Regions from separate parts of the Streptomyces sp. NPDC048185 genome, predicted to be linked through region 1. Evidence: riboswitches for the same ligand, from Rfam matches in the RefSeq annotation. Region 1 holds a riboswitch; each other region holds the start of a gene.
What was found. A riboswitch is a leader RNA that binds a small molecule or an ion and turns the genes downstream of it on or off. The one in region 1 is predicted to bind cobalamin.
Positions count from the first base shown of each region.

Region 1 (9,696 bases):
TTCATGGCCCTCGGCTCCGCCATCGGCACGGGGCTCTTCTACGGCTCGTCCGAGTCCATCCAGGCCGGTGGGCCCGCAGTGCTCCTGGCCTACCTGGTCGGCGGAGCGGCCGTCTTCCTCGTACTGCGGTCCCTCGGCGAGATGGCCGTGGCCTCACCGAGCGCCGGTTCCTTCGGCGAGTACGCGACCAGGCACCTCGGCCCGCTCGCCGGGTTCACCACGGGCTGGACGTACGCCTTCGAGATGGTCATCGTCTGCGTCGCGGACGTCACCGCGGTCGGCGTCTACATGGGCTTCTGGTTCCCCGGCGTGCCGCGCTGGATCTGGGTGCTGGCCGCCGTCCTCCTCATCGGCGCGCTCAACCTCGTCAGCGTCAAGGTCTTCGGCGAACTCGAGTTCTGGCTCTCCCTGGTGAAGATCGTCGCCATCGTCGCGATGATCCTCGTCGGCATCGCCGTGATCGCCTTCGGCCTCGGCAACGGCGAGGGCCACGTCGGCCTGTCGAACCTGTGGAGCCACGGCGGCTTCTTCGCGGGCGGCGCCGACGGCTTCGTGATGTCGTTCGCCGTCGTCATGTTCGCGTTCGGCGGCACGGAGATCATCGGCGTCACGGCGGGAGAGGCCGAGTCCCCGGAGAAGACCATCCCGAGCGCGGTCAACTCCATCCCGCTGCGCATCATCCTCTTCTACGTCCTGACCCTCGCGGTGATCATGTCGATCACCCCCTGGCAGGACATCGACGCGTCGGGCAGCCCCTTCGTCGAGATCTTCGCCGGCGTCGGGCTGAAGTCCGCGGCCGCCGTCCTCAACCTCGTCGTCCTCACCGCCGCCCTGTCGGCGATCAACAGCGACATCTTCGCCGCGGGCCGCACGATGTTCGGCCTCGCGGAGCGGCGCCAGGGCCCCGCGGTCATGCTGCGGGTCACCCGCAACGGCGTGCCGTGGGTGACCACCCTGGTCATGATCGGGGCCCTGCTGCTCGGCGTGCTGATGAACGTCCTCATGCCCGGCAGGATCTTCCTGATCATCTCCTCGATCGCGACGTTCGCCACCGTCTGGGTCTGGCTGATGATCCTGCTGACCCACGTCAGGGCGCGCAGGACGATGACCGCCGAGGAGCGGGCGTCGCTGAGGTTCCCCGTGCCCTTCTGGCCCTACGGCCAGATCGCCGCCATCGTCTTCATGGCCGCGGTCATGGTGCTGCTCGCCTTCGACTCGAGCACCCGGATCGCCCTGGTCGTCGGCGCGGTGTGGCTGGCGCTCCTCGGAGGCGTCCACGCCCTGTGGGTCCGGCCGCGGCGTACCGGCCCGGGGCCGGTCTCCGCCACGGAGCGGACGGCCGGCGCGCTCCGGGAGGGTGACCCGGAGGGCCTGGAGGAACAGGCGTGACCACCGCGGTGACCCCGCGGAAGGCCCGGCGGCCGTCCCGGGCGCCGGGCGTTCACCTTGCCGGTGCCGCCGTCGGCCCCGCCACGACGTCCGGCCGGCTCGCCGCGGGCCACGTCGCGGGCGGGCGGAGCGTCCGCGGCCGATGAACGCGCGGACCGCATGCGCTCGCTACACATCCGTGACCCGGAACTGTGGCCTCCATCACAGTCAGGTGTGATCTTGCCTGGTGAGATCACCGAATGCTCGGTTCTCTCATCCGTCTCCTGCCCTTCTGGGTCCGGGAGCCCCTGCTCATCGCGGTCGGATCCGTTTTCGGCGTGCGCATCATGTACCTCGCCGTCGAGGAGCGCGACTGGGTGCCGGCCGGGATCGGCACGGTGTTCCTGGTGGGCACCGCGATACGCGTCCACATGGTCGTCAAGGCCGTGCGCGCCCGCCGGAATCCGAGCCCGGCGCCCGCCGCGGACGAGGCGGCGGCCCACGCTGATGCGCAGCCGCAGCCGCAGCCGCAGCCGCAGCCGCAGCCGCAGGTTCAGGCCGCGGCGGGGCAGCCTCCCGCCCCGGCCGCTCCGGAGAAGGAACCCAACGCGTGGGGCCAGGCCGTCGCGGCCGTGGCCGTGTTCGCGGCGCTCGGGGCCGCGCTCTGGCTCGGCCCGGAACTGCTGCCCTCCGACGACGGCAGCACGCCGCAGGCCGCCTCGTGCTCGAGCGGGGAGGACGAGGAACTGCCGAGCGCCTACGCGAAGACGCCCCACCCCGTGACCGGCGACGAACTGTGCAAGGCACTCAACCGGACCGACCTGGCCCAGCTCCTCGGCACGCCCGCGGAGACCGCGACCGTGGCATCCGGCACGAGCAACACCGCCCCCCTGACCGGCGGGAACGTCGCCCAGCCGGAGGCCGAGGTCCAGTTCGACACGTACACCGTGAACGTGTCGGCCACGTACAACGAGCTGTCGATCGCGCAGTACGTGAAGCTGATGAAGTTCGGTGGGGAGACGGACGTCAGGACGCTCTCGGTCCTCGGCCGGCCCGCGGTCCTCTCCTCGGACCACACCATGAAGATCGAGATCAATCTCGGGGGCGGCTCCTCCGGCGGCCCGGTCGAGGAGGGCCCCCTGGCCAGGACGCTGACCGTGGCCTTCGACGGGAAGGACCGGGGCGGCTACTACGACATCACCGTGTGGAGCGCCTCCGGCGCCCTGCCGGACGACAGCGCCCTCCTCGGCATCGCCGAGAAGGTCCTGCCGACGATCCCCGGACGGTCCGTGTGACGAGGAGCCCGGAGGCCGGCGGCGACGACGCGTGACGGAGAGCGCGCGTCGCCCCCCCGGCGCCGGGCTGCTCCCGAAGCGGAACCACGGGGCGGCCCGACCGGAGCCCCGGTCTCCGGGACGACCGGTGCGGCGGGCGGCGGGCCGCCACCCGCTTCGCTCATCGCGGCCGGCTCGTCCCGGCCTCCGGCAACGGCGGCTCCGCCGGCAGGGCTTCCCGGTGCCGGCGGGGGGACACCGGCCGCACCTGATAGCAGAAGGGCCGTCATCCGGTGGGCCGTGCCCGGAAGAATGACCCGATTTCCTCCGCAACGGAGCTATCCGGCCAACCTCCCGCCGTTTCCCACACCCGGACAACCGAGCCCCCGGCCCGCCCCTCTCACAGCGCGGGCACAGCAACCGCCCCTCGCACGGCCGGCTCTGCGGCTGTCCTCGCCGACACACCGTGCCGCCCGCCGTCTGTCTCCTTCTCACAGCACCCGGAGGACGAGGGAACGATGACCAGAACGCGCACCACCCGGCTGCGGCGTCCGCTGCTCGCGGGCACCACGGCCGTCGCCGCCCTGGCCGTGACGGCCGGGCTCGTCGCCGCCACGTCGGAGCCGGCGAAGGCCGCGACCGGGCCCAAGCTCAGCCTGATCGCCGCGACCGGCTCGCTCACGCTCACCTCCTGGAAGGAGGACCCGGGCGTCTACCTCGACCTCGGCACCTACCTCACCGCCGAGGGCACGCCGCTGGAGCTGAAGGTGACCCGGAAGTCCTACAAGGACCCGGTGACCGTCACGCAGACCGTGTACGAGGGCGGCAAGGCCAGGACCAGGACCCTGCCCAAGGGCACGGTGAAGGACTTCTCGGGCCTGCCCGGCTTCGCGGAGATCACGGTCACCGACAAGGCGGGCAAGAAGGTCCTCGGCCGGACCGAGGACTTCTGCCCGAACAACGCCAGCGGACGGGTGCGCCCCGACGCGCCCGCCACCTCCAGGTATCCGGAGAGCTGCCCCACCAACCCGTTCACCCTCGGTTCGGTGTGGGGCGTCGAGAAGGGCTGGGCCGCCAACACCTACGGGGGTTCGTACAGCAACCCGGTCAAGCTGGCGGCCGGTACGTACACCGCCAAGGTCGGGGTCGCCAAGAAGTACCGCGACCTCTTCGGCATCGCCGACAAGCCGGCCACGGTGAAGGTCACCGTGGAGGAACGGAGCTATGAGGACGAGGAGGGCGTCGCCGTGCCGGCGACCCGTTCCGCGTGGTCCGCGGGGGCCGGCGAGCACGCCGGGCACGACGCCGGCCACCAGGCGCCGTCCGGGCACGCGGGCCACGGCCCGGGACACGCCCCGACCCCCGCCCAGGCCGCCGCGCCGGTGACGAGCGGCGCGGGCCCCTCGTACAACGTGGGCCACGGACCGCTGAAGGCGGCGCCCCCGGCCCTGCCCTGGGCGGTGAAGAAGGAGCAGGCCGCACGCTCCCTGCGGACCGGCGACACGGCCGGGCAGACCGACGGCTCGCGCAGGGCGCCCGCGCTGAAGCCGCTGTCGAAGCGCCCCGCCGGCGAGGCCTCCGTCCCGGACGTCCCCAAGCCCGACCTGCGCTCGCTGCCGGCCTACGGGATCGTCATCAGCGACGGTGAGGAGGACGTCCCCGGCAAGGACTACCTGGCCTTCAGCGCGAACGTGTGGAACGCCGGCCCGGCGCAGCTGGTGGTGGACGGCTTCCGTTCGCCCGGCAAGGCCAAGATGGACGCCTACCAGTACTTCTACGACGCCAAGGGCAAGCAGGTCGGCTACACCCCGACCGGCACCATGGAATGGGACCCGCGCCCGGGCCATGTGCACTGGCACTTCACCGACTTCGCCAGCTACCGGCTGCTGAAGGCCGACAAGAAGGAAGCCGTGCGCAGCGGCAAGGAGGCCTTCTGCCTGGCCAACACCGACGCGATCGACTACACGGTGAAGAACGCCAACTGGCACCCGTACAACACCGACCTGTCGACCGCCTGCGGCCAGGAGAACTCGATCTCCGTCCGTGAGGTGCTGGACGTCGGCTCCGGGGACACGTACACCCAGGACCTGCCGGGCCAGTCCTTCGACATCACCCAGGTGCCCAACGGCATCTACTACATCCAGGTGCTGGCCAACCCGGAGAAGCGACTGAAGGAGACCAGCCTCGACAACAACAGCGCACTGCGCAAGATCGTGCTGGGCGGCAAGCCGGGCAAGCGGACGGTGACCGTGCCGGCGCACGACCTGGTGAACGCGAACTGACCGGACGCCAGACGGAGCACCGACACGGTGCACAGGGCCGGCGGCCGCTCTCGGCGGCCGCCGGCCCGAGACACCGGACGCGCCCTACCGGCGGTACCCCAGGACCGTCATCATCCCGCTCTCCGAGTGGTACTGGTTGTGGCAGTGCAGCATCCACAGCCCCGGGTTGTCGGCGTCGAAGTCGAGCACCAGCTTGCGGTGCGGGAGGACCACCGCGGTGTCCTTGCGCGCGCCCAGCCCGTCCAGTCCGGCGATGGCGAAGGTGTGCCCGTGCAGGTGCATCGGATGCCACATGTCCGTGGCGTTGACGAGGGTGAGCCGTACCCGTTCCCCGGCGCGCACCGCGCGGCGCTGCTCCACGGAGTAGGCCTCGTGGTCGAAGCCCCAGTCGTACCTCTCCATGCCGCCGGTGATCCGGATGCGCATCTCGCGGTCGGGTTCGCGATCGTCCAGGGCCACGGAGTCGTCGGGGACGAGACGGCGCGCGGGGACGGTCCTGCCGTCGAGCTCGTCCGGGCGGACGTCCGCGGGCGGGAGATTTCTGTTCCCCTTGCCGGTGCGCAGGACGGCGAGGGCGCTTCCCTCCTTCCCCTCGGGGAGCGCGACCAGGGGGAAGACGCCGTCGCGGGCGGTGATCAGGACGTCGTACCGCTCCGCCATACCGACGAGCAGGGCATCGGTGCGCGTGTGCTTCACCGGATAGCCGTCGGTGTGGGTGACCGTCATCTCGTGGCCGCCCAGCGCGACCCGGAACGCCGTCTCGGCACCGGCGTTGATGATGCGCAGCCGGACGCGGTCGCCGGGACGGCACCGGAACACCTCGGGACGACCGGGCAGGCGCCCGTTGACCAGGTGGTACGGGTGGGCGACGCTGCCGCCCCCGCCGTGCAGCATGCGGCTGTAGGACGTGCGCAGCACCCGGGAGGGACCCGCCGGTCTTACGGCCGGCGAGGGCAGCGCCGTCGCCGGCCGGGCGGGGCTCCCGCCGCGGCCCGGCCCCATGGCCATGTGCCCCCCGTCCGCCGCGGCACCGGGCCTGAGCTGGTCCAGGACCTCCTCGGGGGTGGAACCCTCAACGCCGTCGACCCAGTCGTCCAGGACGACGATCCACTCCTTGTCGTAGGACAGCGGTTCGCGCGGGTCGTCGACGACGAGCGGCGCGTACAGGGCCCGGTCGGCCTGCACGCCGACGTGGGAGTGGAGGAGATACGTTCCCGGCTGTCCGGCGGTGAAGCGGTAGCGGAAATCGGACCCGGGACGGATCGGCGCCTGGGTGAGATCCGGAACGCCGTCCATGTCGCAGCGCAGCCGCACCCCGTGGCAGTGCAGGGTGGTGCCGGCCGGCAGCCGGTTGGCGAGCGTCATGTCGAGCACGTCGCCGGCGGTGACACGGACCAGGGGGCCCGGCAGCGCCTCGTCGTACGCCCAGCTCGGCACCGACCGACCGCCGAGGTCCAGGGTCGTCTCGGCGGCGGTGAGCCGGTACGTGCGCACCGGACCGGCCCCGCGTCTCCGCTCGGCCGCGAGGACTTCCGGGTCGGAGGGATTGACGTAACCCGGGGGCCCGGCCGGAACGAAGGCCGTCCCGACGGCCGCTCCCCGAGGACCGGGGCTCGGTCCGGAGCCGGAGCCCGTGCAGGCTGCCAGGACACCCGCACCGGCAGCGGCGAACGGGGCGCGGAGCAGGGTACGCCGAGAAGGTGTGAACATGTCTGAATGAGACACGCCGGATGATCGAACAGCCCGTCGATGCGGCCGAATGCCTGATCCGGCGGTGGTGGATTCCACCGTCAGGCGGAGGGCCACGGACGACGTGCCCGCCTCCTCCGCGGGTCGGCGCGCCGCGCTCGGCCGGCCGCCGGGGCCGGGCGCGGGCCGTCGGCTGTTTCCGGTGCCGGCCGCCCGCCGGGCAGCCACGGGGCCTTGGTAGCCTCTCAGGGCCAGTCGAGCCACATCCGAGGCCAGGGAATCCGGTGCGAATCCGGAACTGACGCGCAGCGGTGAGGGGGACGGGCGGGGCACGAAGCCACTGGGAGACCGGGAAGGCGCCCCGACCGGACGAACCCGAGTCCGAAGACCTGCTGGCACCTCCGCACCCCGGCGCGGAGGGACGTCCGCAGGCCAGGCTCCGCGTACGAGCCCCGACCCCGAAGGCATGCCCGTGCTCCGCACCTCCCTCCTGCTCCGCGCTCCGGCCGTTCTCCGTGCTCCGGCGCTTCTCCTCTCGTCCGCCCTGCTGCTCACCGCCTGCGGTTCCTCCGGCGAGGGCGACGCGAAGTCGCACCAGACCCCCGGCGCCGGCTTCCCCGTCACCCTGGACAACTGCGGTCACGAGGTCACCCTGACGTCGGCCCCGAAGCGCGCCGTCTCCCTCGACCAGGGCACCACCGAGATCCTGCTCGCGCTCGGCCTCGCCGACCGCATGGCCGGAACGGCCACCTGGACCGACCCGGTCATGAAGGGCCTGGAGAAGGCGAACGCGACCGTGCCCCGGCTCGCCGACGACAACCCGTCCTTCGAGAAGGTCCTGGACGCCGAACCCGACTTCGTCACCGCCTCGTTCGTCTCCACCCTCGGCACGGGCGGGGTCGCCACCCGCGACCGGTTCGAGAAGCTGGGTGTGCCGGCCTACGTCTCCCCGTCCGACTGCTCGGCGGGCAAGGACAACGGCAGCGGGGGCGACGGATCGCGCAGCGAGCCGCTCACTCTCGACGTCGTCCACGGAGAGATACGCGACCTGGCCCGCGCGTTCGGCGTCCGCGAGCGCGGCGAGGAGCTCGTCGCCGACCTGCGCAGGAGGGTGAGCACAGCGACCGCGGGACTGCACGCCTCGGACGTCTCCCTCATGTACTGGTTCGCCAACTCCCAGTCGCCCTACCTGGCCGGCTGCTGCGGCGCGCCGGGCGCCATCACCCGCGCGGTCGGCGCGCGGAACGCCTTCGCCGACACCCATGACGAATGGCCCCAGATCAACTGGGAGACCGTCGCCGACCGCGACCCCGACGTCATGGTGATCGGCGACCTGACCCGCAAGCAGCAGACCGCCGAGACCGCCGAGGCGAAGATCGAGTTCCTGGAGAGCAACCCCGCCACACGCAACCTCACCGCGGTGAGGAAGAAGCGGTACGTCCTGCTCAGCGGGCAGGCGATGAACCCGTCCATCCGGACGGTCGAGGGGATCGAGAAGGTCGCGGCCGGGCTGCGCGACTTCGGGCTCGCCGAGTGAGCGCCCGTACCCTGCTGCAGACGGGCGGTGGCCTGGCGGCGCTGCTCGCGTCGATCGCCGCGGCCGTGACGATCGGGCCGGCCGACATCTCCGCCGGCGACGTGTGGGCCGCCGCCGCGGCCCACCTCGGACTCGGCGAAAGCACGCTGGCGCCGCTGCGGGACTCGATCGTGTGGAACCTGCGGATGCCGCGCACCCTCCTCGCCGCCGTGTGCGGGGCCGGACTCGCGGTGTGCGGGGCGGTCATGCAGTCGCTGCTGCGCAACCCGCTCGCCGACCCCTTCGTCCTCGGGGTCTCCTCCGGCGCGTCCACGGGAGCGGTCGCCGTGGTCGTGCTGGGAGTGGGCGGGGGAGCGGTGTCCCTGTCCGCGGGCGCCTTCCTCGGCGCCCTGATCTCCTTCGCCCTGGTGCTGCTGCTCAGCCACATCCTCGGCGGCACCAGCGACCGGGTCGTGCTGTCCGGCGTGGCGGCCATGCAGTTGTTCTCCGCGCTCACCTCGTTCGTCGTCCTCACCTCCGCGGACGCCGAGACCACCCGAGGCGTGCTGTTCTGGCTGCTCGGCTCGCTCACCGGCGCCGACTGGGGACAGGTACTGCTCTGCGCCACCGTCCTGGCCGTGGTCCTGGCCGTCTGCCTCGGGTACGCACGCACGCTCGACGCGTTCGCCTTCGGCGACGAGGCAGCCGCCGGGCTCGGGGTCCGCGTCACCCGCGTCCGCCCGGTCCTCCTCACCTCGACCGCGCTCCTCACCGCCGCTCTGGTGAGCTGCGCGGGCGCGATCGGCTTCGTCGGCCTGGTCCTCCCGCACGCCACCCGCGCCCTCACCGGCTCCGGGCACGCCCGCCTGCTGCCGGTCACGGTGCTGACCGGAGCGGTCTTCCTGGTCTGGGTGGACACCCTCGCCCGCACCGTCCTCGACCCTCAGGAGATCCCGGTGGGCGTCGTGACGTCCCTCATCGGCGTCCCGGCGTTCGTGGCCGTCCTCTACCGCGGACGGGGGCGAGCATGACCGGCCTGCACGCGGACCGCGTCGGACGCCGCATCGGCGACAAGGTCGTCGTCGACGACGTCACCCTCACCCTGCGCCCCGGCGAGACCGTCGGCCTGCTCGGCCCCAACGGCTGCGGAAAGACGACCCTGTTGAGGCTTCTGGCCGGCATCCTGGCCCCCACCGGCGGAGTCGTGACCCTGGACGGGCGCCCGCTGACCGAGGCCGGCCGCCGCGCCACCGCCCGCCGGATCGCCACCGTCGAGCAGCACGCCCAGACCGGGACCGAACTGACCGTCCGGGACGTCGTCGCCCTCGGCCGCATCCCGCACCGCCGCCCCTGGACCCCGCCGACGAAGGCCGACGCGCGAGCCGTCGCACAGGCCCTGCAGCGCGCCGGACTGACCGACCGGGCCGGGCAGTCCTGGCACACCCTCTCCGGCGGCGAACGCCAACGCGCCCAGATCGCCCGCGCGCTCGCCCAGGACCCGCGCGAACTCCTCCTCGACGAACCCACCAACCACCTCGACATCCAGCACCAGCTCGAGCTCATGGAA
Region 1 is NZ_JBIDAN010000015.1:25,394-35,089, forward strand. It holds gene ACGF3H_RS32300 (amino acid permease) at 1-1,389, shown strand, start outside; gene ACGF3H_RS32305 (DUF6215 domain-containing protein) at 1,629-2,663, shown strand; gene ACGF3H_RS32310 (lysyl oxidase family protein) at 3,161-4,924, shown strand; gene ACGF3H_RS32315 (multicopper oxidase family protein) at 5,009-6,634, opposite strand; cobalamin riboswitch at 6,849-7,025, shown strand; gene ACGF3H_RS32320 (ABC transporter substrate-binding protein) at 7,080-8,150, shown strand; gene ACGF3H_RS32325 (iron chelate uptake ABC transporter family permease subunit) at 8,147-9,160, shown strand; gene ACGF3H_RS32330 (ABC transporter ATP-binding protein) at 9,157-9,696, shown strand, end outside.

Region 2 (9,696 bases), on a different contig from region 1:
CGCGACCCGGAGGCGCCCGTCCCGTGCGGCCCGTCCGGGCACGCGGGGTCGGGGGAGTCCGGGTCGCAGGAGAACCGGCAGCCGGAGACGACGTCGACCTCCGGCATCAGCGCGGACAGGGCGCGCACCGCCGTGGACTTCGCGGTGCCCTTCTCGCCGCGCACCAGCACGCCGCCGACCGCCGGGGACACGGCGTTCAGCAGCAGCGCGAGCCGCAGGTCGTCCTGGCCGACGACGGCCGTGAACGGGAACGGGGTGGTCACTTGTCGTCGCCCTCCGAGTCGCCTTCGAGATCGCCTTCGAGCTCCAGATAGGTGGCGCGCAGCCGCTCCAGCGTCTCCGCGTCCGGCTCCGCCCACAGCCCCCGGTCGGCCGCCTCCAGCAGCCGCTCGGTGATGCCGCGCAGGGCCCAGGGGTTGGACTTCTTCATGAAGTCCCGGTTCTCCGCGTCGAACACGTACTCGGCGCTGAGCTTCTCGTACATCCAGTCGTCCACGACACCGGCCGTGGCGTCGTAACCGAAGAGGTAGTCCACGGTGGCCGCCATCTCGAAGGCGCCCTTGTAGCCGTGCCGCCGCATCGCCGCCATCCAGCGCGGGTTGACCACGCGGGCCCGGAAGACGCGGTGGGTCTCCTCGCCCAGCGTCCGGGTCTTCACCTGGTCGGGGGTGGCGGAGTCGCCGACGTACGCCTCGGGGGAGGCGCCCGTGAGGTGCCGGACCATGGCGACCATGCCGCCGTGGTACTGGAAGTAGTCGTCGGCGTCCACGAGGTCGTGCTCGCGGGTGTCGACGTTCTTCGCGGCGACCGCGATCCGCCGGAACGCCGTCTCCATGTCGCCGCGCGCCGCCCGCCCGTCGAGGCCGCGCCCGTAGGCGTAGCCGCCCCACACCGCGTACACCTCGGCGAGGTCCGCGTCGGAGCGCCAGTTGCGGGCGTCGATCAGCGGCAGCAGACCGGCGCCGTACGCGCCCGGCTTGGAGCCGAAGACGCGTGCCGTGGCCCGGCGCCGGTCGCCGTGCTCGGCGGTGTCCTCGTCGGCGTGGGCGCGGACGAAGTTCTGTGAGGCGGGCTCGTCCAGCTCCGCCACCGCCCGCACCGCGTCGTCGATCAGCCCGACCACGTGCGGGAACGCGTCCCGGAAGAACCCGGAGATGCGGACCGTGACGTCGACGCGCGGCCGGCCCAGCTCGGCCAGGGGCACGATCTCGAAGCCGGTGACCCGGCGCGAGGCGTCGTCCCACACCGGACGGCAGCCCAGCAGGGCCAGGATCTCGGCGATGTCGTCGCCCTGGGTGCGCATCGCGGACGTGCCCCACACCGTGAGGCCGACGGACTTCGGGTATGCGCCGGTGTCGCCCAGATAGCGCTGGATCAGCGAGTCCGCCAGGGACTGGCCGACCTCCCAGCTCAGCCGGGACGGGATCGCCTTCGGGTCGACGGAGTAGAAGTTCCGGCCGGTCGGCAGGACGTTGACCAGACCGCGGGTCGGCGAGCCGGACGGGCCCGCCGGGACGTAGCCGCCGTCCAGCGCCCGCAGGATGTGCCCGATCTCGTCCGTCGTCCGGGCGAGCCGCGGCACGACCTCCCGGCAGGCGAACTCCAGCACGGCGACCGCGTCGGGCAGTTCGGCGCCGAGCACGTCACGCACCAGGGCCGGTACGGCGGCCGCGTCCCACCCCTGGACCTCCATGCCCTCCGCGAAGCGCCGGCAGAGCTGCTCCAGGAGGTCGATCGCGTCGGCGGCGCTGCGGTTCGGGCCCTCGACCAGGTCCGTCAGCTCCACCGGCACCTTCACCGGAGCGCCGGGCTCGGCGAGCAGTTCCTTCTCCGCCAGCCCGAAGTGCGCGGCCAGCGCGGCCCGCAGACCGGGCAGCGCGTTCGCCTGCCCGCCCCACACCTGCGAGGCGCGCAGCACCGCCAGCACCAGGTTGACGCGCGGCTCGCCGACCGGACCGCCGCCCAGGACGTGCAGGCCGTCACGGATCTGCACGTCCTTGATCTCGCACAGATAGCCGTCGATGTGCATGACGAACTCGTCGAACGCGTCGTCGTCCGGCTGGTCGTCCACGTGCAGGTCGTGGTGGAGCTCGGCCGCCTTGACCAGCGTCCAGATCTGCGCCCGGACCGCCGGCGCCTTCGCCGGGTCCAGGTCGGAGACGAGCGCGTACTCGTCGAGCAGCTGCTCCAGCTTGGCCAGGTCGCCGTAGGTGTCGGCGCGGGCCATCGGCGGCACGAGGTGGTCGACCACCGTGGCGTGGCCGCGCCGCTTGGCCTGGGTGCCCTCGCCGGGGTCGTTGACGATGAACGGGTAGATCAGCGGCAGGTCGCCCAGCACCGCGTCCGGCGCGCACCCGGCACTCAGGCCGAGGCCCTTGCCCGGCAGCCACTCCATCGTGCCGTGCTTGCCCATGTGCACGACGGCGTCGGCGCCGAAGCTGTTCTCCAGCCACCGGTACGCCGCCATGTAGTGGTGGGACGGCGGCATGTCGGGGTCGTGGTAGATCGCGATCGGGTTCTCCCCGAAGCCGCGCGGCGGCTGGATCATGACGACGACGTTCCCGAACTGCAGGGAGGCCAGCACGATGTCGTCCCCGTCGACGTACAGCGAGCCCGGCGGCTCGCCCCACGCCTCGGTCATCGCGTCCCGCAGCTCCGGGTCCAGCTTCTCGAACCAGGCCCGGTAGTCGGCCAGCGGCACCCGCGCGGGCGCCGCGGCGAGCTGGTCCTCGGTCAGCCACTCGACGTCGTGCCCGCCCGCCTCGATGAGCCGGTGGATCAGCTCGTCGCCGCCGGAGGGGTAGTCGGTCAGCGAGTACCCCGCGTCCCGCAGCGCGTCCAGGACCCGGACCGCGGAGGCCGGGGTGTCGAGCCCCACCGCGTTGCCGACCCGGGAGTGCTTGGTCGGGTACGCGGTGAAGACCAGCGCGAGCTTCTTCCCGGCGTTCGGCTTGTGCTTGAGGGCCGCGTGCCGCACGGCGATCCCGGCGACCCGGCCGGCCCGCTCGGGGTCGGCCACGTAGACGGGCACGTCGTCCGGCCCCTGCTCCTTGAAGGAGAACGGAACCGTGATCAGGCGGCCGTCGAACTCCGGGATGGCCACCTGCATCGCCGCGTCCATCGGGGACAGCGCGGCGTCGGACGCCTCCCAGGCGGCGCGGGACGAGGTCAGGCAGAGCCCTTGCAGCACCGGCACGTCCAGGTCGGCCAGCGCGCCGATGTCCCACGCCTCCTCGTCACCGCCCGCCGAGGCCTGCGAGGCGTGCGTGCCGCCCGCGGCGAGGACGGTGGCGACCAGGGCGTCGGCCCGGCCCAGCAGCTCGTACAGCGCGGGGTCCGCGCCGCGCAGCGAACCGCAGTACACGGGCAGCGCGTTGGCGCCGCGCGCCTCGATCGCGTCGCACAGCGTGTCCACGAAGGCGGTGTTGCCGCTCAGCTGGTGGGCGCGGTAGAAGAGCACACCGACCGTCGGGCGGCCGGCCACGACGGTCCGGGAGCCGTGGACGCCGTACTCCGGCATCTTCCGCGGCTCGTCGAAGCCCTCGCCGGTCAGCAGCATCGTGTCCGACAGGAACCGGGCGAGCTGCGTGAGGTTGTCCGGCCCGCCCTCGACCAGATAGCGCAGCGCCTCCGCCACGACCCCGGCCGGCACCGACGACTCGGCCATCAGCTCCGCGTCCGGCACGGACTCCCCGCCGAGCAGCACGGTGGGGACGCCGGACGCCTTCAGCGCGGCGAGCCCGTCCTCCCAGGCACGCTTGCCGCCCAGCAGGCGCACGACGGCGATGTCCGCGCCCTCGACCAGCCCCGGCAGCTCCTCGCCCACGTCGACCCGGGTCGGGTTGCCGATCCGGTAGGCGGCGTCCGACGCGCGGGCCGCCAGCAGGTCCGTGTCGGCGGTCGACAACAACAACACTGTGCTCATGCGGGCGCTCCCGGTGGAATGAAGGGCAGTCCTTGTGGCGCGCCGGACTCGATGAGCCGCCACAGCGCGTCCGTGTCCGCGTGCTGTTCGATCAGGTCGCCGAGCCGGTCGAGCTGCTCCTCGCGCAGCGCGGCGAACGAGGTGTCGGGGGCCGGCACGAAGCGACGGCCCGCGGCGGCGGCCACCTCGCGCAGGAACGCCCGCCGGAAGCCGTCCGACTCCAGCGAGCCGTGCCAGTGCGTCCCCCAGACCTGGCCGACCCGGCAGCCGTCCAGGAAGGGCTCGCCGCCCACGATTTCGGCGACGCCGTGGTGGATCTCGTACCCCTCCACGTGCTCCCCGAGGGCCTCGCCGACGGGTCGCGTGAGGGTCTTCCCGCGGGCGAACCGCACCCGCACGGGCAGCAGTCCGAGCCCGTCCACGTGCCCGGCACGGGACTCGACCTCGTCCTCGATGTGCTCGCCGAGGAGCTGGAACCCGCCGCAGACGCCGAGCACGGGGCGGCCCTCGGCGGCCCGGCGCGCGATCGCCTCCGCGAGCCCCCGCTCCCGCAGCCACCGGAGCGCCCGCACGGTACCGCGCGTCCCCGGCACGACCACGAGATCGGCGTCGGCCAGCTCCTCCGGCCGGTCCACGAACCGCACCACGACACCGGGTTCGGCGGCCAGCGCGTCCACGTCCGTGAAGTTGGACATCAGCGGGACCGCGCAGACGGCGACCCGCAGCACGTCCTCGCCGACCGGCGGCGCGACGACCGACTCCCGCACCGTCCCGCGCAGGGACACCCGCAGCCCGTCCTCCTCGTCGATGCCGAGCCCGTGCCGGAAGGGCAGCACGCCGTACGTCCGCCGCCCGGTGAGGTCCCGGAGCATGTCGACGCCGGGCTCCAGCAGCGACACGTCGCCCCGGAACTTGTTCACGAGGAACCCGGCGACCAGCGCCTGGTCCTCGGGCGACAGCAGGGCCACCGTGCCGAAGAAGGACGCGAAGACGCCCCCGCGGTCGATGTCGCCGACGACGAGGACGGGGAGCCCGGCGCCCCGGGCGATCCCCATGTTCACGATGTCCGTCCGGCGCAGGTTGATCTCGGCCGGACTGCCCGCCCCCTCGCAGATCACCGCGTCGTACGTGCCCCGCAGCTCGGCCAGGCAGTCGAGGACCGTGCCGAGCAGCTGCCGCTGCCGCCCGCCGTGGTAACCGCGGGCGCTCATCTCCCCGACCGGCTTGCCGAGCAGCACGACCTGGCTGCTCTGCTCGCCGCCCGGCTTCAGCAGCACCGGGTTCATCAGCGCGGTCGGCTCGACGCGGCACGCCTGCGCCTGCATGGCCTGGGCCCGCCCGATCTCGGCGCCCTCGCGGGTGACGAAGGAGTTCAGCGACATGTTCTGCGCCTTGAAGGGCGCCACCTTGACGCCCCGGCGCACCAGCCAGCGGCAGATCCCGGCGGTGACGACGCTCTTGCCGGCGTCGGAGGTGGTGCCGGCGACGAGGAGGCCACCGTTCATGACGTACGTCCCTTCCTGCTGACCCCGCGGACGAGCAGCCGCGCGCCCGCGCACACGCCCAGCGCCAGCCAGCCCACGCGGCTCGACAGCCGCACCGCCCGCTCGATGTCGCCGGACCCGGCCCGGACGGCGCGTCCCGCCGCCCCGTTGAGCACCGGCCGGTGTTCGACCCGGCCGCCGTAGGAGAGCGTCCCGCCGAGCCGCACGCCCAGGGCGCCCGCGAAGGACGCCTCCACGGGCCCGGCGTTGGGGCTCGGGTGCTGCGCGGCGTCGGCACGCCAGGCCCGTACGGCACCCCGGGGATCGCCGCCGGCCACGGTGGTCAGGACGGCGGTCAGCCGGGCGCCCGGCCACCCGGCGAGGTCGTCGAGCCGGGCCGAGGCCCAGCCGTAGCGGCGGTACCTGGCGGACTTGTGGCCGACCATGGCGTCCAGCGTGTTCACGGCCCGGAAACCGAGCAGCCCCGGCACTCCGGCCACGGCGCCCCACACCAGGGCGCCCACGACCGCGTCGGAGGTGTTCTCGGCGACGGACTCCACGACGGCCCGCGCGATCCCGTCGGCGTCCAGCGCCTGCGGATCCCGCCCGCACAGGTGCGGCAGCCGGGCCCGGGCCGCCTCGACGTCCCCGGCCTCCAGCGCCCGCCCGACGGCGCGGGCCTCCCGGGCCAGCGAGGTCCCGCCCACGACGGCCCACGTGGCGGCGCCGGTCAGCGCGAGGGAGGCGGCGGGGGAGGGGCGGACGGCGCGCACGGCGGCGCTCCCCAGGACGACGGCGCCACCGGCGCAGACGGCGGTGTGCAGCGCGCCCCAGCCCCGGTGGTCACGCCACAGCACCCGTTCCACGGCGCCCGCGGCACGGCCGAACGCGGCGACCGGGTGCCCGCGGCGCGGATCGCCGAGGAGGAGGTCGCCGAGAAGACCGGCGGCGGCGCCGTACGCGAAGACGCGTTCGGCGCGCACGGCTCAGCCTGCCGTGCGGAGGGACGGCGGAAGTGCGTCTCGGGTGAGCCTGGAACGGCAGCCGCGCATGGCGATATGTCCTCACTCAGGGTGTCCACGCCCTGGTTCGACGAAATCGGCGGTGAGAGTTCCTGGCTCCCGGGACCGTACTCGCGTACTGCCCCGGTGACAGTGGCGGGACCGCGCCGGACTCGCACCGGCTTCCTCTCCTGCCGCCGTAATGGCTCCGGAAGTCCACCACGGCCCGCGAACACCCGTCAACTTGCTGTTGACCTGCAGCGGGGGAGTGTGCGGAGGCCCACACACGGGCGGTGTGCGCCGGCACGGAAAAAGCGCGGGGCGCGGGACGGTGGAGTCCGTCCCGCGCCCCGCGCACGATGTGCGCCCGGCGGTCAGGCGACGATCAGGTAGATGCCGTACGCCACCGCCGCCGCACAGGCCGCGAAGCAGGCGTAGGCACCGGTCACCGCGAGCACCGCGGAACCGCCCTGGGCGGCGGCCCGCTCCTGGCGGGAGAGGCCGACGACGCCGAGGGTGAACAGGGCCACCAGGGCCACGGTGGCCACGAGGCTGACGCCGAAGACGGAGCCGAGGGCTGCCCAGTCGATTGTCATGGCGGTTCTCTTCCTTCGTACCCGGACGCGGGCTCAGACGGTGGTGGCGGCCGACGGGGTCTTGGTGTCGGCGACGGCGGCCGGGGCCGCGACGGTGGCGGTGAGCTCCTCGCTCACGCCCGCGGGGGGCGGGGTCACGGCGGCGATCGCCGTGGTCACCACGCCGGCCGGCTCGGGCTCGCCGCCGCCGTTGACGTTGGTGTGGTCGACGACCTCGCGCCGGGAGATCCGCCAGATCGCGAAGCTGGAGGCGAGCAGGAAGACCGCGACGAGCGCCGTGCCCCAGTCCCCGAAGCCGCAGATCCACTCGGCGAGGGCGGCGACCAGGGCCGCGGCCGGCAGGGTCAGGCCCCAGGCGACGAACATGCGGGTGGCCGTGGACCAGCGGACCACACCGCCCTTGCGGCCGAGGCCCGCGCCCATGACCGCGCCGGAGACCGAGTGGGTGGTGGAGAGGGAGAAGCCGAGGTGCGAGGAGGCCAGGATGACCGTCGCGGCGCTGGTCTGGGCGGCGAAGCCCTGCTGCGGCTGGAGGTCGGTGAGGCCCTTGCCCATGGTGCGGATGATGCGCCAGCCGCCGAGGTAGGTGCCGAGCGCGATGGCCATGCCCGCGGACAGGATGACCCACACGGGCGGGTTCGAGCCGGGGGCGAGGGCGCCGCCGGCGATCAGGGCGAGGGTGATGATGCCCATCGTCTTCTGGGCGTCGTTGGTGCCGTGGGCGAGCGAGACCAGGCCGGCCGAGGCGATCTGCCCGGCGCGGTAGCCCTTCTCCGCGGCCTTGCCGTCGGCCTTGCGGCCGAGCGAGTACGTCAGCCGGGAGGCGAGCATCGCCGCGACACCCGCGACGATCGGGGCGGCGACGGCCGGCAGGAGCACCTTGGTGACGAGCACGTCGCCGTGGACGGCGCCGATGCCCGCCGAGGCGACGGCGGCGCCGATCAGGCCGCCCATCAGGGCGTGCGAGGAGCTGGACGGAAGCCCGACCAGCCAGGTCAGCAGGTTCCAGAGGATCGCGCCGACCAACGCGGCGAAGATGACCTCGGGACGGATGCCGGTCTCGTCGACGAGACCCTTGGAGATCGTGTTGGCGACCTCCACCGAGAGGAAGGCGCCCACAAGGTTCAGCACGGCGGACATGGCCACCGCGACCTTGGGTTTGAGTGCACCGGTCGAAATGGTCGTTGCCATCGCGTTCGCGGTGTCGTGGAAACCGTTCGTGAAATCGAACGCGAGAGCGGTTACCACCACAATCGCGAGGATCAGCGAGAAGCTTTCCATTTACCCAGGCAATCGTTCGAGGTCATTGGCGCGTCGAACGTAGGTAACCAGAGTGAACGGGAGATGAACTGGACCGGGCGTCATGGTGACCGGAAACGGGGTCGTGACCTCCGTGAACGCCTGCGCTGCGTGCCCGCGCCGGCGCTCTCCGGAGACGTGCCTGGCAGGATCGCCGCGGGGCGCCGGACCGCGGCGCGGTGAGGGGCGTCCGGGACGCCCGACGGGAGGCTTGGACTGTGACGGAATCGCGGGTCGGGCAGGTGTCCGGGGAGGAGTCCGAGGCCTGGGAGGCGCTCGTCGCGACGGCCCGGCGGACGGTGACCGACGGGCTGGTCGTCGGCACGTCCGGCAACGTCTCGGTACGGGTCGGCGACACGGTGCTGATCACCCCTTCGGGTGTGCCCTACGACCGTCTGGCCCCCGGCGACGTGACGGGCGTCGACCTCGGCGGCCGGCAGGTGCTCGGCACGCTGGTCCCGACCAGCGAGCTGCCCATGCACCTCGCCGTGTACCGCACCACCGACGCCCGCGCCGTCGTCCACACCCACGCCGTGCACGCGACGGCGGTCTCCCTGCTCGTCCCCGAGCTGCCGCTCGTCCACTACATGGCCGCCGCGCTCGGCGGCCCGGTCCGGGTCGCGCCCTACGCGACCTACGGCACCGACGAACTCGCCCGCGCCATGCTGGCCGCCCTCGCCGACCGCAGCGGCTGCCTCCTGCGCAACCACGGCACGATCACCTACGGCGACACGCTCGACCAGGCCTACGACCGCACCGCCCAGCTGGAGTGGATGTGCCGCCTGTGGCTGACGGCCTCCTCGGTCCCGGGCCGCACGCCGTCCCTGCTGACCACGGCCCAGCTGGACGAGGTGACGGAACGCCTGCGCGGCTACGGCCAGCCGACCTGACGGACCCCTGCCGGAGGGCTGTCCCTCGTCACACCGAGTGACGGGCACCCGCTGGGCAGCCCGGCGGCCGACCGGTGCGGGGGACCGTGGGGGCGCATGCGGAGGCGCCCCCTGGCCGCCGGGCGAGCGGCCCGCGCTCCACGGTGCCGGGCCCGGGTGCCGGTGCTCGGCGGCTGTGGGCAGCCCGGACGCGCGCCGTCCGTCGCGCCGGTCCGGCGGGCGGGCGCGCGTGCAGGGGCGTGGTGCGGGGCGTCCGTCGCCGGGCCGGGAGACGTCCGCCGCTCGGCGGCGCGGCGGTGGGTGCCGCACCGGACCGGCGGTCGGCGGTGCCGTGCCGTGGCACGTGCGTGGTGGTGGTGGGGGGGGAGCCACGGCGGCGGCCGGTCGTCGCCGGCACCGGCCGCGGCACGGAGCCCGGGGGTTACGGGGCGGCTTCGGGGGTACCGGCAGTCGAGCCGGTCCATGGTCCGGTCCGGCCGGGCGTCGTCACTCCGTGTCGTC
Region 2 is NZ_JBIDAN010000001.1:61,783-71,478, reverse strand. It holds gene ACGF3H_RS00350 (putative cobaltochelatase) at 1-263, opposite strand, end outside; gene cobN (cobaltochelatase subunit CobN) at 260-3,925, opposite strand; gene ACGF3H_RS00340 (cobyric acid synthase) at 3,922-5,430, opposite strand; gene ACGF3H_RS00335 (cobalamin biosynthesis protein) at 5,427-6,392, opposite strand; cobalamin riboswitch at 6,497-6,647, opposite strand; gene ACGF3H_RS00330 (hypothetical protein) at 6,785-7,006, opposite strand; gene ACGF3H_RS00325 (inorganic phosphate transporter) at 7,040-8,287, opposite strand; gene ACGF3H_RS00320 (class II aldolase/adducin family protein) at 8,524-9,195, shown strand.
Region 2: another riboswitch for cobalamin. It lies ahead of ACGF3H_RS00335 (cobalamin biosynthesis protein); the one in region 1 lies ahead of ACGF3H_RS32320 (ABC transporter substrate-binding protein).

Region 3 (9,696 bases), on a different contig from region 1:
GCGGTGATCGCCGTGCCGGCCTCCCAGCCCATGCCGATGATGGCGCCGGTCTTGCCCTTGGCGAAGATCTCGCCCTGCTGCGGGGTGGCCTCGTCCTTGTCCTTGGGCGCCTTGGACAGGGCCTGGAACTTCTTGTACGTCTCCGTGGCGGCGGCGACCTTCGGGTCGGCCAGGTTGGAGACGTACTTGTCGCCGTCCTTCTTGACCAGCTCGGCGCCCTCACCGATGGTCAGACCCACGAAGTGGTACCAGTTCTGGCCGGGCAGGTAGATCGGCTCGGCGTCGGTCTTCTCGCCGATCGTCTTGAGGTCGTTGTAGAACTCGTCGCGGGTCTTGGGCGTCTCCTTGATGCCCGCGTCCGCCCAGATCTTCTTGTTGTAGATGACCACGCGGTTGACCACGAACCACGGGGCCGCGTACTGCTTGCCGTCGAAGACGGCCGACTTGTTGAGGGACTCGGACCAGTCGGCGCCGAGGCCGCTCTTGAGGTCGCTCAGGTCCGCCAGGCCGCCGGTCTTGGCGTAGGCCGAGGTCTGGGTGTTGCCGATCTCGAAGACGTCGGGCGGGTTCTCCTCGGAGAGGGCGGTGGTCAGCTTCTGCTGGATGCCGTTCCACTTCTGGATCTCGAACTTGACCTTGGCCTTGGTCTTCGCCTCGAACTCCTTGGCGAGGTCCGCCTGCCACTGGTCGGGCGAGGAACCGTCCATCACCCACACGGTCAGCGTCTGGCCGGCGTAGCCGTCCGCCCCGGCCTTCTTGCCGTCGTCGCCGCCGTCGTCGCCCCCGCACGCCGCGATCGAGACCATCATGCCCGCGATACCGATCGCGGCTATCAGCTTGCGCTTCACGCCACCCTCCTCAGGGATGCCACAAAACCCCCCTGCCTCCCCGCGGTTGCTCGTCGACGCGGACCGCCCATGGGGCCGGGACCTGGACCAATGGTGTAGACCAGTACGGGGAGCTTGGCCCAGACCAATAGGGCTGTCAAGGGTGTTCAAGCGGGCTCCGGGCGTCCGTGATGGGACCGAGATATGCAGGGACCTTTCATTGCGCAAGCGACACATCGGACGGACCGGCGCCGGGTGTACCACTCCCGCCCGACGAGGCGCCGGCACCGGTCCGCGGAGCACGTACCACCGGCGCCGGGCGGCGCGGTGGACTAGACCAACGGGGGCCTCGGAGGTATACAGAAGGGATCACGGAGCGTGCGGGATCCTCCCGGCACCAACCCGTGCCACGATGTGAGCCGTGGCCGATAGGTGATGTCGGTCGCTTCGGCACCCGGAGCCGGGAAGGCAGAGCATGAGCACCGACGTCAGCAGTGCGGAGAACGAGGGTGGGGCGACCGTCCGTACCGCGCGCGTGCCCAAGTACTACCGACTGAAGAAGCACCTGCTCGACATGACCCGGACGCAGGCGCCGGGCACGCCGGTCCCGCCCGAGCGCACGCTGGCCGCGGAGTTCGACACCTCGCGCACGACGGTGCGCCAGGCCCTGCAGGAGCTGGTCGTCGAGGGCCGCCTCGAGCGCATCCAGGGCAAGGGCACCTTCGTCGCCAAGCCCAAGGTGTCGCAGGCGCTGCAACTCACCTCGTACACCGAGGACATGCGGGCCCAGGGCCTGGAGCCGACCTCGCAGCTGCTGGACATCGGCTACATCACCGCCGACGAGCGGCTCGCCGGGCTGCTGGACATCACGGCGGGCGGTCGGGTGCTGCGCATCGAACGCCTGCGCATGGCCAACGGCGAGCCCATGGCCATCGAGACGACCCACCTGTCGGCGAAGCGCTTCCCCGCCCTGCGCAGGTCGCTGGTGAAGTACACCTCCCTCTACACGGCCCTCGCCGAGGTGTACGACGTCCACCTGGCCGAGGCCGAGGAGACCATCGAGACCTCGCTGGCGACCCCGCGGGAGGCCGGCCTGCTGGGCACCGACGTCGGCCTGCCGATGCTGATGCTCTCCCGGCACTCGCTGGACCGGACGGGCCAGCCGGTGGAATGGGTGCGGTCGGTCTACCGCGGCGACCGCTACAAGTTCGTGGCCCGCCTCAAGCGCCCTCAGGACTAGGGCCTGTCGTTTGGATCAGCCGCAGACGCGGGGCCTGGCACGCGCATCTGCCGCGTTGTCGTCGGTTGCCGACGCTCCGCGTCGACGCCCTCCTCCGCCTTGCAGCTGCACGCACCAGGCCCCGCTCACCGGCGCTGACAAGAACCGCCGCTGTCCCGCGACCTGATCCAAACGACAGGCCCTAGGGCTCGCCGTGCCCGCCCGGCACGCTTCATTGCAGTTGAGGACCGATATGCGGACGAGGTCTTCCGCTCTCTCGACGCCGTCACCTACATTTTCGTGCGCACTGCACCAGGTGATCAGCGAGGGGACGGAGCCACCGCATGTCACAAGCCCCGGAAGTGAACAGAGGGCCGACGGTGACGCCGGTGCGCGTCGTCATCGCCCTCTGTCTTGTCGCACCGTTCGTCGCCATGCTGTGGGTCGGCTCGTACGCCAAGACCGACCCCACGCTCATCGGCATCCCGTTCTTCTACTGGTACCAGATGGCGTGGGTGCTGATCTCCACCGTGCTGACGGTGCTCGCGTACAAGCTCTGGCAGCGTGACCAGCGCGCCCGCCGGGAAGGCGGTGCCAAGTGAACGACGGCGTGAACGGCGTCGCACTCGCCGTCTTCATCTTCTTCTTCGTCCTCGTCACCGCGATGGGCTTCATGGCCGCCCGCTGGCGCCGGGCCGAGAACGAGCACAGCCTGGACGAATGGGGCCTCGGCGGCCGCTCGTTCGGCACCTGGGTCACCTGGTTCCTGCTGGGCGGCGACCTCTACACGGCGTACACCTTCGTGGCCGTCCCGGCGGCGATCTACGCGGCGGGCGCGTCCGGCTTCTTCGCGGTGCCGTACACGATCCTCGTCTACCCGCTCATCTTCACGTTCCTGCCCCGCCTGTGGTCGGTCTCCCACAAGCACGGCTACGTGACGACCTCGGACTTCGTGCGCGGCCGGTTCGGCTCCAAGGGCCTGTCGCTCGCGGTCGCCGTCACCGGCATCCTCGCCACGATGCCGTACATCGCGCTCCAGCTGGTCGGCATCCAGGCCGTCCTGGACGTGATGGGCGTCGGCGGCGGTGAGGACACCAACTGGTTCGTCAAGGACCTGCCGCTGCTGATCGCCTTCGGTGTGCTGGCCGCGTACACCTACTCGTCGGGTCTGCGCGCCCCCGCGCTGATCGCGTTCGTGAAGGACACGCTGATCTACATCGTGATCGCGGTGGCGATCATCTACATCCCGATCAAGCTGGGCGGCTTCGACGACATCTTCGCCAAGGCGGGCGAGGCGTTCGGCCAGACCAACGAGGCGACCGGGAAGCCGCGCGGCGCGGTGGTGCCGGGCGAGGCGAGCCAGTGGACCTACGCCACGCTGGCACTCGGCTCGGCGCTCGCGCTGTTCATGTACCCGCACTCGATCACCGCGACGCTGTCCTCCCGCAGCCGTGAGGTGATCCGCCGCAACACCACGATCCTGCCGCTGTACTCCCTGATGCTCGGCCTGCTCGCGCTGCTGGGCTTCATGGCGATCGCGGCGGGGGTCAAGGTGAGCAACGGTCAGCTGGCGATCCCGCAGCTGTTCGAGGACATGTTCCCGGACTGGTTCGCGGGCGTGGCCTTCGCGGCCATCGGCATCGGCGCCCTGGTCCCGGCGGCGATCATGTCGATCGCGGCCGCGAACCTGTTCACGCGCAACATCTACAAGGACTTCATCAAGCCGGACGCCACCCCGGAGCAGGAGACCAAGGTCTCCAAGCTGGTGTCGCTGCTGGTGAAGGTGGGCGCGCTGATCTTCGTCCTCGGCATGGACAAGACGGTCGCGATCAACTTCCAGCTGCTGGGCGGCATCTGGATCCTGCAGACCTTCCCGGCCCTGGTGGGCGGCCTGTTCACCCGCTGGTTCCACCGCTGGGCCCTGCTCGCCGGCTGGGCGGTCGGCATGGTCTACGGCACGGCCGCCGCGTACGGGGTCGCCTCGCCGACGCAGGCGCACTTCGGCGGCTCCTCGAAGGAGATCCCGGGCATCGGGGAGATCGGTTACATCGGTCTCACCGCGTTCGTGCTGAACGTCCTGGTCACCGTGGTCCTGACCTTCGTCCTGAAGGCCGTCAAGGCGCCCGACGGCGTCGACGAGACCCAGCCGGGCGACTACACGGCGGACGCGGGCGACCCCGGCGTCCAGACGGAGCTGCCCCCGGCCACCGCGGGCACCTCGCACTGACCCCCCGCGGGCGACGGGCCGTCGGAGAAATCCGGCGGCCCGTCGTCGTGCCCGTCGGGCACACTCGGCCCATGGACTTCGCGATCCGGCCGGCGTCACCCGACGAGTACGGGGCCCTCGGCGACATCACCGCCCACGCCTATCTCCACGACGGCTTCCTCGACCTCGGTGAGAGCGACCCCTACCTCGGCGCACTGCGGAACGCGGCCGAGCGGGCCGCCGCCGCGGAGCTCCTGGTCGCCACGGCGGACGGCCGCGTCCTCGGCGGCGTGACCTTCGTGCCGTCCGGGGGCCCCATGGCCGACATCGCCCGGCCCGGCGAGGCCGAGATACGCATGCTCGCCGTCGCCCACGACGCGCGGGGACGCGGCGTCGGCGAGGCCCTCGTACGGTCCTGTGTCGACCGCGCGCGGGCGGTCGAGGGCTGCGCACGCGTCGTGCTGTCGACCCAGCGGACCATGCGCACCGCCCACCGGCTCTACGAACGCCTGGGTTTCACCCGCACGCCCGGCCGCGACTGGAACCCGCTGCCGGAGCTCGACGACATCACTCTGCTCACCTATCAACTGACGCTCTGACACCGGCACGGCACAACATCTGGGGGTGCTGGCGAGACCCGGCACAAGATGTATGCTCGTGCTCGCTGTCGCCGCAGGGGAATCCGGTGAGAATCCGGAACTGTCCCGCAACGGTGTACTTGTGCGTGTTCGCGTATCCGCGTGAGCGCACGGGCTTCAGTCCGAGGACCTGCCGACAGTGCGCCCGGCCGTCCCGGTCCGGGTGCCACGACGTCCGGGCCTCGCGGAATGGGCCGGTGGACGCGACGCCGCGTGCGCTCGTGAGCTGCCCCCTGCCCTCCGCCTGGCCCCGTGCCGAGCGAGGGAGTGCCCCACGTGACCATCGCGCCAGCCGACCCGGTCTCCACGTCCGCTGCGACGGCTTCTGCGACCCCCGTGGCCGAGGCGGCCGACGGGCCCGGTGCCGCCCTGCTGCGGACCCTGACCGACCTCACCGCGGACCTCCGGGGCGCCGACCCCGGGCGGGTCGCCGCCGCCGCGCTGCGCGGCCGGTCCGCGCGGGCCGACGAGGCGGAGCTGCGGGAGCTGGCCACGGAGGCCGCGGCCGGCCTGATCTCGGAGGACCCGGTCTACTCCCGGCTGGCCGCCCGGCTGCTGACCATCGGCATCCGCGCCGAGGCCGCCTCCCAGGGCGTCACCTCCTTCACCGAGTCCGTCGCCACCGGCCACCGCGAGGGCCTGATCGCCGACCGCACCGCCGCGTTCGTCCGGCTGCACGCGGCCCGCCTGGACGCGCTGACCGACCCGGCCGCCGACGACCGCTTCGGCTACTTCGGGCTGCGCACGCTGTACAGCCGTTACCTCCTCCGCCACCCGCACACCCGCAAGGTCGTCGAGACGCCCCAGCACTTCCTGCTGCGCGTGGCCGCCGGGCTCGCCGAGGACGACACGAGCAGGTCGGTGGACGAAGTCGCCGCGCTCTACGGGCTGATGAGCCGCCTGGACTACCTGCCCTCCTCCCCCACGCTCTTCAACTCCGGCACCCGGCACGCCCAGATGTCGTCCTGCTACCTCCTCGACTCCCCCAAGGACGAGCTGGACTCCCTCTACGACCGCCTCCACCAGGTCGCCCGCCTCTCCAAGCACGCCGGCGGCATCGGCATCGCCTACTCCCGCGTCCGCGCCCGGGGTTCGCTGATCCGCGGCACCAACGGGCACTCCAACGGCATCGTCCCGTTCCTGAAGACGCTGGACGCCTCGGTCGCCGCGGTGAACCAGGGCGGCCGGCGCAAGGGCGCGGCGGCGGTCTACCTGGAGACCTGGCACGCCGACATCGAGGAGTTCCTGGAGCTGCGGGACAACACGGGCGAGGACGCCCGCCGCACGCACAACCTGAACCTCGCGCACTGGGTGCCGGACGAGTTCATGCGCCGGGTGGACGCGGACGGGCCCTGGTCGCTGTTCTCGCCCTCGGACGTGCCGGAGCTGGTCGACCTGTGGGGCGCGGAGTTCGACGCGGCCTACCGGGCGGCCGAGGCGAAGGGACTGGCCAGGAAGACCCTCCCGGCGCGTGAGCTGTACGGCCGCATGATGCGCACCCTCGCGCAGACCGGCAACGGCTGGATGACCTTCAAGGACGCCGCCAACCGCACCGCCAACCAGACCGCCGAGCCGGGCCACACCGTCCACTCCTCCAACCTCTGCACGGAGATCCTTGAGGTCACGGACGACGGGGAGACGGCGGTCTGCAACCTCGGCTCGGTCAACCTGGGCGCCTTCGTGACCGGGGGCGACATCGACTGGGAGCGGCTGGACGCCACCGTCCGCACCGCCGTGACCTTCCTGGACCGGGTCGTCGACATCAACTTCTACCCGACCGAGCAGGCGGGCCGCTCCAACGCCCGCTGGCGCCCGGTCGGCCTCGGCGCGATGGGCCTGCAGGACGTCTTCTTCCAGCTGCGCCTGCCCTTCGGCTCCCCCGAGGCCAAGGCTCTGTCCACCCGGATCGCCGAGCGCATCATGCTCGCCGCGTACGAGACGTCCGCCGACCTCGCCGAGCGCAACGGCCCGCTGCCGGCCTGGGAGAAGACGCGTACCGCCCGTGGTGTGCTGCACCCCGACCACTACGACGTCGAGCACACCTGGCCCGAGCGCTGGGCGGCGCTGCGGACGCGCATCGCGACGACCGGGCTGCGCAACTCGCTGCTCCTCGCGATCGCGCCGACCGCGACCATCGCCTCCATCGTGGGCGCCTACGAGTGCATCGAGCCGCAGGTGTCGAACCTGTTCAAGCGCGAGACGCTGTCCGGAGAGTTCCTCCAGGTCAACTCCTACCTGGTCGACGACCTGAAGCGGCTCGGCGTGTGGGACGCCCGCACCCGGGAGGCGCTGCGCGAGGCCAACGGCTCGGTGCAGGACTTCGCCTGGATCCCCGAGGACGTGCGCGCGCTGTACCGCACCGCCTGGGAGATCCCGCAGCGCGCCCTGATCGACATGGCCGCCGCCCGCACCCCGTACCTCGACCAGGCCCAGTCGCTGAACCTGTTCCTGGAGACGCCGACCATCGGGAAGCTCTCCTCGATGTACGCGTACGCCTGGAAGCAGGGCCTGAAGACCACGTACTACCTGCGCTCCCGCCCGGCGACCCGCATCGCCCGCGCCGCCGGCCGCGCCGCCGTCCCCGTGCAGGCCGCCCCGGACCCCGAAGCGGTCGCCTGCTCCCTGGAAAACCCCGAGTCCTGCGAGGCCTGCCAGTGATGAACGACACCACCAAGAACCTGCTCGACCCGGGCTTCGAGCTGACCCTGCGCCCCATGCGCTACCCGGACTTCTACGAGCGCTACCGGGACGCCATCAAGAACACCTGGCACGTCGAGGAGGTCGACCTCCACTCGGACGTCGCCGACCTCGCCAAGCTCAGTCCCGAGGAGCAGCACCTCATCGGACGGCTCGTGGCCTTCTTCGCGACGGGCGACTCGATCGTCGCGAACAACCTGGTGCTGACCCTCTACAAGCACATCAACTCCCCCGAGGCGCGGCTGTACCTGAGCCGGCAGCTGTTCGAGGAGGCCGTCCACGTCCAGTTCTACCTGACGCTGCTGGACACCTACCTGCCCGACCCGGAGGACCGCGCCGCCGCCTTCGCGGCCGTCGAGAACATCCCCTCCATCCGGGAGAAGGCCGAGTTCTGCTTCCGGTGGATGGACTCGGTCGAGTCGATCGACCGCCTGGAGAGCAAGGCCGACCGGCGCCGTTTCCTACTGAACCTCATCTGCTTCGCCGCGTGCATCGAGGGCCTGTTCTTCTACGGCGCCTTCGCCTACGTGTACTGGTTCCGCAGCCGGGGTCTGCTGCACGGCCTGGCCACCGGCACCAACTGGGTGTTCCGCGACGAGACGATGCACATGTCGTTCGCCTTCGACGTGGTCGACACCGTCCGCAAGGAGGAGCCGGACCTCTTCGACGACCGGCTCCGGGAGCAGGTCACCGACATGCTGAGGGAGGCCGTCGAGGCCGAGCTGCAGTTCGCGCGCGACCTGTGCGGTGACGGCCTCCCGGGCATGAACACCGACTCGATGCGGCAGTACCTGGAGTGCGTGGCCGATCAGCGTCTGACCCGCCTCGGCTTCGCCCCGGTGTACGGCTCCGAGAACCCCTTCTCCTTCATGGAGCTCCAGGGCGTTCAGGAACTGACCAACTTCTTCGAGCGGCGTCCGTCGGCGTACCAGGTGGCGGTGGAAGGGACCGTCGACCTGGACGAGGACTTCTGAGCCTCCCTCCGCGTGGGCGTGACGGCCTTCCGCTCCTCCCGGTCCTTCTGGGCCTCCCTGATCTGACGGTCGATGCGCCGGTCGCGCACGATGCCGATCACCGAGGGGAGGACCATGAGGACCAGGAGTCCGAAGGTCAGGAGCATTCCGATCAGGGCTTCTGTCTGGTTTCCGGTCATGTCACCACTGTCGCGCCGGATACTCCTTACCGCGAGTGGCAGGACTGCCGTAAGACCTCGATTTCCTGCCACTCGCGAGGCACACTGGAGGCATGCTGCAGAACGTGGCCGCCGTCCTGCTGGACGGCGTGCATCCTTTCGAACTGGGCGTCGTCTGCGAGGTCTTCGGCATCGACCGGACCGACGAGGGCCTGCCGAAGTACGACTTCGCGGTGGTGTCGGCGGAGGGCCCGGCGCTGAGCACCCATGTCGGCGGCCTCTCCGTCTCCACGCCGTACGGGCTGGACCGGCTGGAGGAGGCGGATCTGATCGCCGTGCCGGCGGGGAGCGGCTACGCGCGCCGGGAGTACCCGCCCGAGCTGCTGGCCGCCCTGCGGCGGGCGGTGGACCGGGGCGCGCGGGTGCTGAGCGTGTGCTCCGGGGTGTTCGTGCTGGGCGCCGCCGGGCTGCTGGACGGACGGCGGTGCGCGGTCCACTGGCACCACGCGGAGGAGCTGGCCCGGCAGTACCCGGCCGTGGCCGTCTCGCCGGACGTGCTCTACGTGGACGCCGACCCGGTGATCACCAGTGCCGGCACCGCCGCCGGGATCGACGCCTGTCTGCACATCGTCCGCAAGGAACAGGGACCGGAGGTCGCCAACAAGATCGCCCGGCGCATGGTCGTGCCGCCGCACCGGGACGGGGGGCAGGCGCAGTACATCGAGCGGCCGCTGCCGCGCTCCTCCTGCGACACCGTCGGCGAGGTGCTGTCCTGGATGGAACAGCACCTCGACCAGGAGGTCACCGTCGAGCAGCTCGCGGCCCGGGCGCACATGTCCCCGCGCACCTTCGCCCGCCGTTTCCAGCAGGAGACGGGCACGACTCCCTACCGCTGGATCCTGCGCCAGCGCGTGCTGCTGGCCCAGCGGCTGCTGGAGGGGACGGACGAGACGATGGACGCGGTGGCCTGGCGCACC
Region 3 is NZ_JBIDAN010000010.1:198,938-208,633, forward strand. It holds gene ACGF3H_RS27220 (extracellular solute-binding protein) at 1-848, opposite strand, end outside; gene ACGF3H_RS27225 (GntR family transcriptional regulator) at 1,303-2,067, shown strand; gene ACGF3H_RS27230 (DUF3311 domain-containing protein) at 2,391-2,648, shown strand; gene mctP (monocarboxylate uptake permease MctP) at 2,645-4,273, shown strand; gene ACGF3H_RS27240 (GNAT family N-acetyltransferase) at 4,345-4,851, shown strand; cobalamin riboswitch at 4,887-5,043, shown strand; gene ACGF3H_RS27245 (ribonucleoside-diphosphate reductase subunit alpha) at 5,167-7,548, shown strand; gene ACGF3H_RS27250 (ribonucleotide-diphosphate reductase subunit beta) at 7,548-8,561, shown strand; gene ACGF3H_RS27255 (helix-turn-helix domain-containing protein) at 8,833-9,696, shown strand, end outside.
Region 3: another riboswitch for cobalamin. It lies ahead of ACGF3H_RS27245 (ribonucleoside-diphosphate reductase subunit alpha); the one in region 1 lies ahead of ACGF3H_RS32320 (ABC transporter substrate-binding protein).